Regions from separate parts of the Stenotrophomonas forensis genome, predicted to be linked through region 1. Evidence: predicted binding sites of a transcription regulator. Region 1 holds the regulator's gene; each other region holds the start of a gene.
What was found. The regulator FliA, encoded in region 1, starts transcription of late flagellar genes. The targets are predictions, from matches to a motif close to TAAAGTTTNNCNNNCNNNGGCCGATAA.
Positions count from the first base shown of each region.

Region 2: K5L94_RS19840 (methyl-accepting chemotaxis protein) is a predicted target of FliA. The motif match lies at 1,213-1,239, and genes of this name have one in related genera.
Region 3: K5L94_RS06685 (GGDEF domain-containing protein) is a predicted target of FliA. The motif match lies at 1,475-1,501, and genes of this name have one in related genera.

Region 1 is NZ_CP082270.1:2,329,021-2,332,291, reverse strand. It holds gene flhF (flagellar biosynthesis GTPase FlhF) at 1-28, shown strand, start outside; gene K5L94_RS10975 (MinD/ParA family ATP-binding protein) at 15-902, shown strand; gene K5L94_RS10970 (RNA polymerase sigma factor FliA) at 899-1,642, shown strand; gene cheY (chemotaxis response regulator CheY) at 1,700-2,092, shown strand; gene K5L94_RS10960 (protein phosphatase CheZ) at 2,092-2,697, shown strand; gene K5L94_RS10955 (chemotaxis protein CheA) at 2,700-3,271, shown strand, end outside.
Region 2 is NZ_CP082270.1:4,334,336-4,337,606, forward strand. It holds gene K5L94_RS19840 (methyl-accepting chemotaxis protein) at 1-1,184, opposite strand, end outside; gene K5L94_RS19845 (arylamine N-acetyltransferase family protein) at 1,388-2,227, shown strand; gene K5L94_RS19850 (VOC family protein) at 2,412-2,783, opposite strand; gene K5L94_RS19855 (response regulator transcription factor) at 2,806-3,271, opposite strand, start outside.
Region 3 is NZ_CP082270.1:1,415,300-1,418,570, reverse strand. It holds gene K5L94_RS06690 (TonB-dependent siderophore receptor) at 1-1,246, opposite strand, end outside; gene K5L94_RS06685 (GGDEF domain-containing protein) at 1,534-2,949, shown strand; gene K5L94_RS06680 (MFS transporter) at 2,952-3,271, opposite strand, start outside.

The DNA.
Region 1 (3,271 bases):
CCCGGAGTTGAACCATGCCGTCGCGTGAGTACGCCAAGCTGACCAAGACCTTCCCGCTGTCGGCCACCCGCAGCGAGCCGCTCGGCCCTGTGCGCACCATTGCCGTCACCGGCGGCAAGGGCGGCGTGGGCAAGACCAACGTCTCGGCCAACCTGGCCGTGGCACTGGCCGGCATGGGCAAGCGCACGCTGCTGCTGGACGCCGACCTCGGCCTGGCCAACATCGACGTGATCCTGGGGCTGAACCCCACCTTCACGCTGGCCGACCTGGTCGCCGGCCGCTGCTCGCTGGAAGACGTCATCGTCGAAGGCCCGAACGGCGTGCTGGTGGTCCCGGCCGCGTCCGGCCGCCGCCACATGGCCGAGCTGGCCCCGGCCGAGCATGTCGGCCTGGTCAACGTGTTCTCCGAACTGGAACGCGAGCTGGACATCATGGTGGTGGACACCGCCGCCGGCATCACCGACGGCGTGCTGACCTTCTGCCAGGCCGCGCAGGACACCGTGGTGGTGGTCTGCGACGAGCCGGCCTCGATCACCGACGCCTACGCACTGATCAAGGTGCTGTCGCGCGAACGCGGCGTGGACCGCATCCAGGTGGTGGCCAACATGGTGCGCGACCCCAACGAAGGCCGCGTGCTGTACGAGAAGCTGACCCGCGTCTGCGAGAAATTCCTCGCCGATGTCTCGCTGAACTACCTGGGCTGCGTGCCGCAGGATGACTGGCTGCGCCTGTCGGTGCAGCGCCAGCAGCCGGTGGTGAAGGCCTACCCGTCCAGCCCGGCGGCGCTGGCGATCACCGAGATCGCCCGCCGCACCGCACGCTGGCAGGCGCCGACCGAACCGCGCGGCGGCGTCGAGTTCTTCCTCGAACGCATCCTCAAGCAACGTGGGGTGGCGGCATGAAAGGCGCAGCCCAGTACCGGGAGGTCCAGCGCTCGGCCGCCAACGAGGTGATCGCCCAGCACTCGGACCTGGTGCGGCGCATCGCCCACCACCTTGCCGCGCGCCTGCCGGCCAGCGTCGAAGTCGACGACCTGATCCAGGCCGGCATGATGGGCCTGATCGAGGCCTCGCGCAGCTACGACGCCGACCAGGGCGCCTCGTTCGAGACCTACGCCTCGATCCGCATCCGCGGTTCGATGATCGATGAGATCCGGCGGGGCGACTGGGTGCCGCGCTCGGTGCACCGCCGCGCCCGCGACGCCGCCGCCACCATCCGCCGGCTCGAACAGAGCAGTGGCCGTGCCGCCAGCGCCACCGAAGTGGCCGCCGCAATGGAGATGCCGCTGCCCGAGTACCTGCGGCTGATGGAAGATGCCGCACGCGGCCAGGTGCTGAGCCTGGAGTCGCGCATCGAGGACCAGGGCGAGCTGGACACCGTAGCGCAGGGCGGCCCGACCCCCCAGCAGGTGCTGGAGCGCGGCGAGTTCGGCCGCGAGCTGGGCAAGGCCATCGGCCATCTGCCCGAGCGCGAACAGCTGGTGCTCTCGCTCTATTACGAGCAGGAACTGAACCTGAAGGAGATCGGCGCGGTGCTCGGCGTGAGCGAGTCGCGGGTCTGCCAGATCCACGGCCAGGCCGTGCTGCGGCTGCGTGGCCGGCTGAAAATCTTCGAGGCGGCGGACGCCGGCCTGGAAGAATGAACATCCCCGAGGCGGCTGCCCCCGGCCGCCCGGAATGAACAACAAAGGAACTCTGCTTTGAACAAGAACATGCGCATCCTGATCGTCGACGACTTCTCGACCATGCGTCGAATCGTCAAGAACCTGCTGGGCGATCTGGGCTTCACCAATACCGCCGAAGCCGAGGACGGGCATGCTGCGCTGTCGCTGCTGCAGAGCCAGCCGTTCGATTTCGTGGTCACCGACTGGAACATGCCGGTGATGACCGGCATCGAGCTGCTCAAGGCGATCCGTGCCGATGCCAAGCTGAAGACCCTGCCGGTGCTGATGGTCACCGCCGAAGCCAAGCGCGAGCAGATCATCGAAGCCGCCCAGAGCGGCGTGAACGGCTACATCATCAAGCCGTTCACCGCGCAGACCCTGGAAGAAAAGCTGGGCAAGATCTTCGAACGCCTGGCGGCCAGCGCCTGATGGACACCACGGTCGACAAGAACGCCCTCGCCCTGCGCCTGCAGGAAGCCCTGGACGCACTGGAGTCCGGTGACGAGGCCGCCTGGCGGCAGCGCATCGACGGACTGGTCGCGCTGCGCACGCAGCCGATGATGAGCGGCCTTTCGCGGCTGGCCCGCGAACTGGGACAGGCGCTGGGTGAACTGCCGACCGTACCCAGCGAAGCCGGTGAGCTGGATGACGCCTGCGCGCGCCTGGACCACGTGGTGGCAATGACCGAACAGGCCACGCACCGCACCCTCGACCTGGCCGAGGAATGCCGCAGCCTGACCGAACAACTACGCGCCGAAGGCCTGCAGCCGGGCCAGGACGCGCAGCTTGAGCGCATCCGCCACAACCTCACCGAGATCGCCCTGACCCAGAGCTACCAGGACCTGACCGGGCAGATCATCCGTCGCGTGGTCGGCATCGTTCGCCGCGTGCACGAAGGCTTCGGCGCGCTCGGCCTGCCGCCGGAACAGCATCGCACCGACCCGGAACTGGCCGGGCCGGCACTGAAGGGACTGGACCGCCACGCGGTCTCGCAGAACGACGCCGACGACCTGTTGTCGGATCTGGGGCTGTAAGCATGAGCGCGGTATCCGACGACATCACTGCCGATTTCATCATCGAGGCCCAGGAAATCCTGGATCGGCTGGGCGAACAGCTGGTGTCGCTGGAGCAGGCACCGCAGGACAGCGAGCAGCTCAATGCGGTGTTCCGCGGCTACCACACGCTCAAGGGCGGCGCCGGCTTCCTCGGCGTCACCGCCATGGTCGAGCTGTGCCACGCTGCCGAAGAAGCCCTCGGCATCGCGCGCGCTGGCCAGGCCGTGTTGCAGGCCCATCACTTCGACGCGGCCCAGCAATCGCTGGATTACCTGCAGTCGATGCTCGATGCAGTGTCTTCCGGCACCGAACCGGGCTACGCCCCGCCGGAGCTGATCGCACAATTCGACATGCACGGCGGCGGAACCGCGGCCCCCACCGCCTCGGCACCCGCTGCCGGCGGCGGCGACCTGATCACCGAAGACGAATTCGAGGCCCTGCTCGACCAGCTGCACGGCGGCAACGCGCCCACTGCGGTGGCGCCAGCGAAGAAAGCCGACGACGGCCTGATCAGCGAGGACGAGTTCGAAGCCCTGCTCGACCAGCTGCACGG
Region 2 (3,271 bases), 2.0 Mb from region 1:
GCGCGCTCGGTCTCGATGCGCGCACGCAGGCGCTGCTGCATGTCGACCAGGCGCTGGGCGAGCTGGCCGATCTCATCATTGGCGTTGTACACGCGCAAGGTGGTGTCCAGGCGGTCGTCCGCGATATCGCTGGCGAAGCGCAGGGTGTCCTGGATCGGCTGGCGCACCGCGCGCAGGACCAGCACCAGGCTGGTGATCAGCACGCCGGCAACCAGCAGCAGGGTCAGCGCGAACAGTACGCTCATGGCGCGCGTGCCGGCCTGCTGGCGCGCCTGTGCCTCGGCCAGCGCCGCCACCTGGGCCTGCTGGAAGGCGGCCAGTGCCGGCGCCACGCCGGCGGCGGTATCCAGCAGCGACTGCGCCTCCACATCCAGGCCGACGCGGGCGGCGGTGTAACCCAGCAAGGCGACCTGATAGGCCTCCATGCCGCTGCGCAGGGCGTCCTGCACATCGGTGGACAGGCCGGCCAGCGCGAGGTCGAACGGCAGCTTCTCTTCGCTGGCACGGTCGGCATGGGCAGAGTCACCGTCGAGCAGCAGCAATGCTTCCTGCCGGCGCATCTTCTGCAGGGACAGCGCCAGCAAGGGGCGCTGCAGCGCATCGACCTGCGCCTGCAGGGTGTCGGCGGCCTGCTGCAGCTGCGCGGCAAGGCCGGCATCACCCCGGCCCATCTCGTCGACCCGTTCGAACAGGGCCGCGACGCCCTGAGAGAATGCGTCCGCGGCTTCGGTCAGCACCTGTAGTGCCTTGCGCCGCCCGGCATCCATCGGTATCGCGCGCAGCGCCTGCAGGTCGGCCTGCAGTGCCTTCTGTGTGGCCAGCAACTGGTTGCGGTCAGCATCATCGAAACTGCGGGCATACTGGGTCTGCAGGCGCCGGGCTTCGGCCACGCGCGTGGCCAGGCTGGCGGCCAGGTCGCTGCCGCGCTGGTAACGGGCCTGATTGCGTGCGGCCTGTGCGCTGGCGTGGCCGGTCCAGGCGTAGACTGCGGCGATTGCCACCAGGCCCAGGCCACAGACCCAGAGGGTTGCCTTGAGCTTGTTGGCTACGCTGAGCCGGTGCGGCTGCAGCCACAGCAGCAGGTTCGACGACAGCACGCTCGACGACAGCACGCCGGGCGACGCCGCGCGCAGGCGGGCCAGATGCGTGCGCAGGGACCGGAGGTGGGGAACGACGGCCGACATGACAGACTCCAGGCGGAAGGACGCACCTGTATCGGCTGGATTCCCGGCAACTTTAGGCCCGTTTTCGTGCCACTGCGACGCTCGCGGGCGGACGCGGCCTTTGTACCGGGCACAGGCGACGGGGGCATGACACCGGCGCTGCGCTTGACCTCAACCCCGGTTGGGGGCGCACAGTGGACGTCCCTCCCCTGCCCGGTGTCCGCATGACGACGCTCGATATCCCCCGCTACCTGCAGCGCCTGCAGCTGGATGCACCACCCCCGCTGACCCTGGCCGGCCTGTCACTGCTGCAGCAACGCCATAACGCGCTGCTGCCGTTCGAGACGCTCAGCTGCCTGCTGCGTGACGCGGTACCGATCGACCTGGACAGCGTGCAGCGCAAGCTGCTCGACGAGCGCCGGGGCGGTTACTGCTTCGAACTCAATGGCGGCCTGCTGGCGCTGCTGCAGGCGCTGGGCTTCGATGCCCAGCCGCTGAGCGCACGCGTGCTGCTGGCGGCACAGGATGGCGAGCTGACCGCACGGACCCATCTGCTGCTGCGCGTGCATGTGGAAGGCGAGGACTGGCTGGTCGATGCCGGCTTCGGCAGCCTGACCCCCACCGTGCCGCTGCGCCTGCACGACACCGCACCGCAGGCCACGCCGCACGAGCGCTACCTGCTGCAGCGGCTGGGCGATGACGGCGATTTCGTGCTGTCAGCCGAATCCAGCGATGGCTGGCGCGCGATGTACCGCTTCGACCTGCAGGCGCCTGCGCCGATCGACAACGTGGTGGGCAACTGGTACGTGTGCACCCACCCCGACTCCAGCTTCCCGGGCCAGCTGCGCGCGTCGCTGACCGGGCCGGACTGGCGCCGCACCATCGGCAGCGGCAACTACACCGAGTACCGCCCGGGGCAAGCGCCGGACAAACGCCCGCTGCACGATGTCGGTGACGTGCGCGAGGTGCTGCAGCAGCACTTCGGCCTGCAGCTGCCGGATGACCCGCGGCTGGACCCGGCGATCAATGACTGGCTGCAGCGCTCGCGCGCCGCAACACCGTAGCGTCGAGCTTGCTCGACGGAGGCGTTGGTAGCGCCGTCAACAGCAGTCGAGCAAGCTTGACTCTACAGAAGCGAGAGCGGCGGTGTTGGCCGGAATGATGCCGACGGCATATGAGCGCGTAGCGTCGAGCTTGCTCGACGGAGGCGTTGCTAGCGCCGTCAACAGCAGTCGAGCAAGCTCGACGCTACAGAATCGCGCGCGCCTGCAGCGCGATGCGGTTGCCTTCGCTGTCGCGGATCTCGGCCACGCGCCAGTCGCCGGCGTCGGCCGGGCCGAAGCGCAGTTCGGCGCCGGCCTGCAGCGCACGGTCGAGGCTGGCCTCAAGATCATCGACACCGATATAGAGGCGCGCGCCCTGTTCGGAGGGCTGGTAGTCCGCCCCCTGCACCAGCGACAGGCTGGCACCCGTCGCGTCATCCGAGAACGGCAGGTAGGCCATGTGGCAGTCATGCAGCAGGATCGGCTCGTCCACCACCACCTGCAGCCATTGCTGATAGAAGGCGATGGCACGAGCCAGGTCACTGGCGGGGATCTCGACATGCAGGATCGGGTTCACGGGTTTTCCTCGCGCGGCGCAGTCAGATGATGCGCAGGGTAATCGCCTTCAGTACCGCACGGGTACGATCGCGGGTACCAAGCTTGTCGAGAATGGCGGAAACATAGTTCTTCACCGTGCCTTCGGCCAGGAACAGGCTGCGCGCGATCTCCTTGTTGCTGTAGCCGCCAGCCAGCAGGCGCAGGATCGCCACTTCGCGTTCGCCGAAGGTATCGCTGGGAGGCGCTTCGTCGTGAAAGCGGTAGCGGGCGCGTACCGGCTCGGTGCTGACCGGCATCAGCAGCGTCTCGCCCGCGGCGACGCGCTCGATCGCCTCGCGCAGGTCGGCAGGCGCGGCGTCCTTCAGCAGGAAGCCCTGTGCACCAGCCTCGCTGGCACGCAGCAGCAGGTCGCTCTCATCGAAGGTGGTCAACAGCAGCAGCGGCGTGGCATCGCCACGTGCGCGCAGCTGGCGAAGCGCTTCGATGCCATCCAGGCCCGGCATGCGG
Region 3 (3,271 bases), 910 kb from region 1:
CTGGGAAACCGCCACCGCTGCTGCTGGACTGGCTCATCGAGTACGGATCGGTCAGGCGGCTGTCGAGATGTTCAAAGCCCAGCGTCCAGATGTTCTCGGCGCCGCCCAGCGTGGTCGGGAAGCTCACTTCGCCATCCAGCTGGTAGTTGCGCAGGCGCGAGGTCGACCAGTCGGTGCCATTGAAGCTGCCTTCCGGGCCACCGGCCAGGCCTTCATTGATGCGCGAGTTGTTGACGGCCTCGACCGCGGCCGTAACCCGCGAGGTCACGTCGCCCCAGCGGCCGCGATGGGTGATCGCACCGGTGTTGCGGTACATGCGGTTGGTTTCCGCCTTGCCGTCGGCCAAGGCAGCCAGATCGATGCCGGTCGAGGTGCCGGTGGTGCTGACCGCGCGGTCGCCGGCGTAGATGTTGCCCTGGCGGCTGGTGCCAGCCTCGAACTCGACCACCTGGTCGGCCGTCACGTCCCAGCGCAGCAGCGCGTTGACGTCGCGGTTCTTGACGCCCTCGCGGCCGGCCGGCGGCACCGCGTTCGGGTTGGTCGCGTACTGGCGGTTGAGGTCCAGCGAATCGGCGTCGGTCTTGTTGAGGTTGCCGTACAGGCGGAACGACAGGGTGTCGGTCATCGGCCCACTGAGCTGCAGGCCGACGCGCTCGCTGCCGCCTTCGGCGCTGTGCTCGGGCACCAGGCCGTACAGGTCGACCGCACCGGTCAGGTCGCCGGTCGGGCGCTTGGTGATGATGTTGACCACGCCGCCGGAGGCACCGGAACCGTAGCGGGCTGCCGCCGGTCCGCGTAGCACTTCGATGCGCTCGATCATCTCCGCGGGGACCCAGTTGGTGTCGCCGCGCGTGTTGCGCTCGCCGCTGCGGCCCATGCGCACCGCATCGCGTGCGCCGATGCGCTTGCCGTCCACCAGGATCAGGGTGTTTTCCGGGCCCATGCCGCGCAGGTCGATCTGGCGGTTGTTGCCGTACTGGCCGGAGGCACTGTTGCCGGTCAGGTTGACGCCCGGCATGGTACGCAGCAGCTCGGCGATGTCGTTGGCCGGCGGGCGCTTGGCGATGTCCTCGGCGGTGATGGTCGAGGTGCCCAGCGCCTGCCGCGCGATCTGCGAGGCAGTGACGTGCACCGTGTCGATATCGGTTGCGTCGGTTTCGGCCTGGGCGGTCAGGGCGCTGCCCGCCAGCAGGGCGGCAACGGCGAGCGCCAGCGGGCGCGGCGAAAGGACAACGGCTCGGGACATGATCTGGACCTTCTGGCAGGGCAACGGGGCCTCTGGCAAAGGGCTTGAGGCAACGACGAGGGGGGAGGCGGAGCGTCGCTGCAGTCGCCTGCGGCCCGTTCCGTGCGTGCATTCTCCCATTAATGCGATTGATTCTCAAATGCGTTCACTCATTGCAGCAGCAGGCGCGATGTGCTTTGCGCACCGGGCAAGCCTGCATCGCGCTTAAACAGGCCGGCTCACCCGCCATCAACCGCACGCCACCACGGCCGATACCGGTGGTTTGCCGTACGCAGCCAGAGATCGACGTGGAATCACCCCAATTGGACGATGCCAGCCAGCCGTTGGCCGAGGCGTGGCAGCATTGCCTGCAACAGGCCGGCCCGGCCGCCACCGCGCTGTTGCGCGCCGCTGCCACCGATGCCCCGCCCGCGCTGGCCCAGCGCTTCTACGAAGTGCTGCTGCAGGATGCACGGGCACGCCGTTTCCTGTCCCATGAGCAGGTCAAGCAGCGCCTGCAACCGGCCATGCAGCGCTGGCTGGTGCAGTTGCTGACCACCGATGCCGCCGGCATCGCCACCACCGTCGCCTCGCAACGGGTGATCGGCGATGTGCACGCGCGGGTCGGCATTCCCGTCGACCTGGTGACCCGTGGCGCGCGCGTGCTCAAGCACGAGCTGTTCGTGCGCCTGCGCGACACTGCGCCCGACAGTGCCACCGCCTTCGCCGCCATCGACTGCCTCAGCGCGATCATGGACATCGCCATGGAAGGCATGACCCTGGCTTACACCCATGCGCGCGAACGCTCCACTCGTGCCGATGCGGCCTACCGGCTGTTCTCGCTGGTGCAGAACGTCAGCACCGAGCGCGAGCGTCAGCGCGCCCTGCTGCTGGATTGGGAGAACGCCCTGCTGTACGCCCTGGCCGGCCACGTGCAGGGCAGCGACAGTGCCAGCCTGGCCAGCTCCGAGTTCGGCCTGTGGTTCACCCACAAGGGCATCCCCAGCTTCGGTGAAAGCAGCGAGACCCAGCAGGTCGGGCAGTTGATGGCGCGTATCGATGATCGCCTGCAACAGGCCGCCACCGACGCCACTGCCCAGCGGCTGGCCGGGCTGCCATTGATCCGCGAAGACCTGGCAGCCATCCGCACGCTGATGACGCTGCTGTTCGAGCGCATCGGCGAACTGGATGCCGGCAGCGACGCCCTGACCAACCTGCTCAACCGCCGTTTCCTGCCGACGGTACTGCGCAGGGAGATCGAGCTGGCCACGCGCAACCACACGCCGTTCTCGCTGCTGCTGCTGGATCTGGATCACTTCAAGGCCATCAACGACGGCCACGGCCATGATGCCGGCGACCGCGCGTTGCAGCACGTGGCGGGCCTGCTCGGCCAGCTCACCCGCGGCAGCGATTATCTGTTCCGCTATGGCGGCGAAGAATTCGTGGTGGTGCTGGTCGCGGCCAGCGAATCGCAGGCCGAAGTGATTGCCGAAAGCCTGCGCCGGCAGATCGCACAGTCGCCGGTGGCCCTGGCCAATGGGCAGGTGCTGGCACTGACCGCCAGCATCGGCGTGGCCGGCCATGACGGCCACCCGGATTACGAGCGGCTGATGGCGCGTGCCGACGCTGCGATGTACGAGGCCAAGCGCAGCGGCCGCAACCGCGTGGTGGTGGCCAGCGAGGCGCTGCAGGAGGCGCCGGGGCGGCGCGCATTGCAACGGTAGCGTCAACGCCAGACGGGCGTGTCGCTCCGCAGGGGCATGCCGCGGTATGCCCCACATCCCCACCACAGCAGCGCCAGCACTGCGATGCCCGCCCCCAGCAGGCACACCGCGGCCCAACCATGCCGGGCCTGCACCCACGGTCCGGCCGCCGCACCGATGCCGCTGCCCACCGCGTAGAACAGCATGTACAGCGCCACCAGGCGCCCATGCTGTTCAGCCGGCGCGCGCAGCAGCAAGGCCTGGTTCGACACGTGCAGTGCCTGCCCACCGAGGTCGAGCACAACCACGCCCAGCAGCAGCAAGGACACCGACTGTTGAAGCC